DNA from 2 places in the Staphylococcus sp. MSU001 genome. Region 1 is predicted to be linked to the other one. Evidence: riboswitches for the same ligand, from Rfam matches in the RefSeq annotation. Region 1 holds a riboswitch; the other holds the start of a gene.

Region 1 (2,212 bases):
TGTAAAATATAAAGTTGGGTTAATCGTGTCTTTAATATCATTGACTTCTTTAAGCCACAACTGTAAATCATTGTAGTAGTCGGAACTCATAGACAAATCATTTGTAAAACATTTAGCTGTTGCTTCAATTGTATCTTTGTTTAATTGGTTAGAGATATCAGTTCGAGTATACATTGAGTAAATTTCAATTGCACTTGCTAAATGATGATTGATGTAATGAATGGCCTTTTGAATGACCTTCAGAAACTTTCTAAGTTTGATCTCACTCGTATTTAATACTTCAGGTGTAGTAATGAAAATGAGTTGACAAAAATCAGGTACATTATAATTTTTTAGTGGAAAATAATCTACATTTAGTCCTTGATTTTTAGCTTCAAGAATTTCAAAATTTTCGAAAATAAGTGTAGCAGCATCAGCTTTATCAGTTAAAAGTGCATCAGTATGATAAAAGCTATGATTAACTGGTGTGATGTCACCCTCTTTATATGTGCCGCCATCTGCTTCAATCATCGTTTTAGCCATGGCAATACCACCTGGACCGGGAGCGCCAGGATATTGAAGTCGCTTACCGATTAAATCTTTGGGGCGAGCGATATTTTTATCTTTGTTATACATAATACCGCCGTTAGTGTGAAGATATCTCGCAAACCCGATGACGTTTTGTTCTTTAACTCTATCTTGAACCAGATGAATAGGTTCAGTAATCGCGATATCCATTGAACCATTTTCAATCTCGTCTAATGCATCAAAGTGCTCTTTTGGTTCAATCATCTCAATTTCTAATGATTCTTCTTTAAACCATCCTTTTTCAATACCTATGATTAATGGCATATGATCAGGATTTAAAAACCATTCTAAACCTACTGTTAATTTGTCCATAAAAAATTCCTCCATCCATTTAATTATTGCGTAAAAAAGTGAATGAAGAAACAGTTATCAATATTGCTCACTTTCCTACGCTGGTGCTAACCAACAGGTTCAAGGGTTGAAAGTAGACTTTCTCTCAGCAAATTGAATTGCACCCCTAGTGATACTGGTTAATCTATGTACAGAATAACATAGTTGAATTGAATAAAAAGTAAAATGAATATAGTAAATATTAATCATGGGAGTATGATGCAAAAAAATAAGCTAACGTTTCAAACGTTAGCTTACAATATATTTGATGAACGGAAGTTTAATTAAAATTCTAACTTTACATCATACCAATGAGTTTCATCCATAGTGAACCTAATCCAATCCAAATAATAAAATAGACTATACCAAGTACAATATTCATAGTCCACCAGCGCTTTTGTGTAACATAGCCAGCTGCGTATAATATAGGCGCTGGTCCACTACTATAGTGTGTTGTTGATGCCAGTAAGTTACCAAAGAACCCTAACATTAATGCACTGAATAATGGCGGTGCACCCGAAGCGACTGCAACACCGAGTAACGCAGCGTACATAGCGCTGACATGTGCTGTTGCACTTGCGAATAAATAATGTGAGTAGAAATAAAACAAGATGAGTAAAACTAAAACGATAGGCCAACTAAAGCCATTCAAACCTTGAGCAATGAGTTTGCTTAACCAAGGGATAAAGCCTAACTTGTTTAATTGTTCTGCCATTAATACAAGAACTGAGAACCAAACGAGTGTATTCCATGCGCCTGTTTCATTTAAAATATCTGACCATGCTAATACACCTGTTAATAATAACAATGCTAAAGCAATAAATGCGGTGAGCGTGGCATCAACATTAATGAAGCTTCCTAATACCCACAAAGCCAATGCAATGATAAAGATACCAACCATCACTTTTTCGGCTATAGACATATGTCCCATTTCTTCTAGTTGTTCAGTAGCCCATTTTTTAGCGTTAGGCGTTTCTTTAACAGTTGGTGGGTATAATTTATAAATAATGAAAGGGACAACGATGAGAGAAATTAATCCGGGTATAATAGCAGCAACAAACCAATTCATCCATGTAATTTGAACGTGTGCCGTTTTTTCAGCCAAACTTTGCGCTATTGGGTTACCGGCCATAGCTGTTAAAAACATAGCCGAAGTAATTAAATTACCTTGGAACTCAGTAAAGATTAAAAACGCACCCATTTTTCTCTCAGAGCCATCTTTCGGCGATGAACCAAAAGACTCTGACAAAGACTTAATGATTGGAAACATAATACCACCAGCACGTGCTGTATTACTTGGAGTAGCAGGAGCTAA
Region 2 (2,212 bases), on a different contig from region 1:
TACGCCATGCCGCTTGATGATGACCACATCCGTACAGTAACACACCTATGTTAAGAAAGTGATTATTTGTCATATGAACACCTCATTAATTATTATCTTTTTGTAAAAAATACACAAACAATTAGTTCATTGTTAAACCACCGTCAACGGTAATATTTTGACCTGTTACGCCACGTGCTTCATCTGAAGCGAGATATACGACCATATTGGCTACATCTTGAGGTGATGTTACTTTTCTAAGAGGTGTAGTTTGAGCAATTAAATCAAATACTTCAGGTGTAGTGACTGCACTTGCATCAGTCGTTTTGAGTAATCCTCCAGAAACAACATTTGCTGTAATACCATATTGTCCAAGTTCTGCAGCAATATTACGAGTAAAGCCAATGAGACCTGCCTTTGCTGTTGTATACTCATGATAAGGTACGACTGGATTTTGATACAAATTGGTTCCAATGCTAACAATGCATCCACTTTGTTGTTCTATAAATTGTGGTATGACGCTTTGAGTCACATTAAATGCTCCTTTTAAAGTACCATTAAGTTGTTGTTGATAATCTTCCCAAGTTAAATCTTTAAACGATTTTTGCTGATTTGGATCAAATTTAAAATCAACAAGTGCATTATTAATGACTATATCTATTTTTCCAAAATGTTGTGTGGCAGTTTGAATCATTCGATTCACATCGTTTCTATCCGTCACATCAGCTTGAATAGCTATAGCCCTACTTTGATTATAATTTCTAATTAATTTTTCAGCTTTATCCTTATTTTGTTTGTAATTAACAACAACATTGTAGCCTTTTTCTAGTAAAGTTATTGCAATTTTAGCGCCTAATCCACGACTACTTCCTGTGATAATTGCAGTTTTTTTCATCTTCATGCCCCCAATATTTTTATTTGTATAAGAAAAAATGCACAACCTTCATGAGAAAAGTTGTGCATCCAAATCAATATATAAAGACAGAATGATAATTAGATGAGATTCAACACTTTCCTCCGCTAGTATAAGCTAGTTCAGGTTCAAAGGGTTTGGATGATATCCATCTCAGTTAAAAAACACCCCTAGTGCATATAATTCACTTATAGTATAAACATAGAATTTTTATAAAATATTGTCAACATTCTTAATAATAGCTATATCTGTTATTTTAATATTTGAGTAAAAGGTATATGAAATAACTTGTGAAAGTATACAAATATAAGCTCTAATTTTCTACAATTAGATATATTATCTCGTATCCACTTGTCGGTATGCTTTAATAACTTGAGCAATTTTATCAATGACTGGATCAAGGGAGTCTACGTCTTCGTGTATGTCATATTCATTAATATTAAGTCGAACAACAGGACATGCATTAAAATTGTTAATCCAATTTTCATACCGTTTAAATAGTTTTTTCCAATATTCTGGATCTGTATTGATTTCCATGTCACGTCCCCGCTGTTGAATACGATCAATTACTTCATCATAATCACATTCTAGATAAATCAGAACATCAGGCTTTGGAAAATAAGGTGTCATAACCATTGCATTAAATAATTCGTAATACGTGTGGTAGTCGTCAGCACTCATTGTTCCTTGTTCTTCGTGCATTTTTGCAAAAATATCCACATCTTCATAAATTGAACGATCTTGAACGAATCCGCCACCATACTCAAACATGCGTTTTTGTTCCTTAAAACGTTCAGCAAGAAAGTAAATTTGAAGATGAAAGCTCCAACGTTCAAAATTATGATAAAATTTATCTAAATAAGGATTATGGTCTACATTCTCAAAGGAAGTTTTAAAATTTAACTTGTCAGCAAGTGCTTGTGTTAACGTAGATTTACCAACCCCTACAGTGCCAGCAATGGTTATTACTGCATTTTGAGGAATACCATAATTATTCATCTTTATTTTCTCCAATCATAGGTTTTACTAAATTTAAAATATTTTGGTAATCGTAATCATTTTTAACGAAATCTTGTTGAGATGTATCAATTCGAATGACATTTGCACCGTCATTCTTTAATGATTCATAATAAGCAAGATAATCTTTTTTTAAAGTAAGTAAATAGTCATCTTCTATTTGAGATTCAAAGCTACGATTACGTTGTGCAATTCTAGATTTTAATACATCTAAATCAGCATCTAAAAAGATAATTGTATTTGGCATTTCGATATCTTCAGTTAAAATATCAAAAATACGACTGAATTTATCAAATTCTTTAG

Evidence for each region. Region 1 has a riboswitch for thiamine pyrophosphate ahead of ACVBFA_RS01595 (ABC transporter substrate-binding protein). Riboswitches for the same ligand answer to the same signal wherever they lie in the genome.
Region 2: it holds a riboswitch for thiamine pyrophosphate, as region 1 does, so the genes downstream of both, ACVBFA_RS09380 (3-oxoacyl-ACP reductase) here and ACVBFA_RS01595 (ABC transporter substrate-binding protein) in region 1, are expected to answer to the same signal.

What each region holds. Positions count from the first base shown of each region.
Region 1 is NZ_JBRIKK010000002.1:81,216-83,427, forward strand. It holds gene ACVBFA_RS01595 (ABC transporter substrate-binding protein) at 1-879, opposite strand, end outside; TPP riboswitch at 935-1,036, opposite strand; gene ACVBFA_RS01600 (anion permease) at 1,196-2,212, opposite strand, start outside.
Region 2 is NZ_JBRIKK010000019.1:5,568-7,779, reverse strand. It holds gene ACVBFA_RS09385 (NtaA/DmoA family FMN-dependent monooxygenase) at 1-73, opposite strand, end outside; gene ACVBFA_RS09380 (3-oxoacyl-ACP reductase) at 122-874, opposite strand; TPP riboswitch at 975-1,074, opposite strand; gene ACVBFA_RS09375 (deoxynucleoside kinase) at 1,229-1,891, opposite strand; gene ACVBFA_RS09370 (deoxynucleoside kinase) at 1,884-2,212, opposite strand, start outside.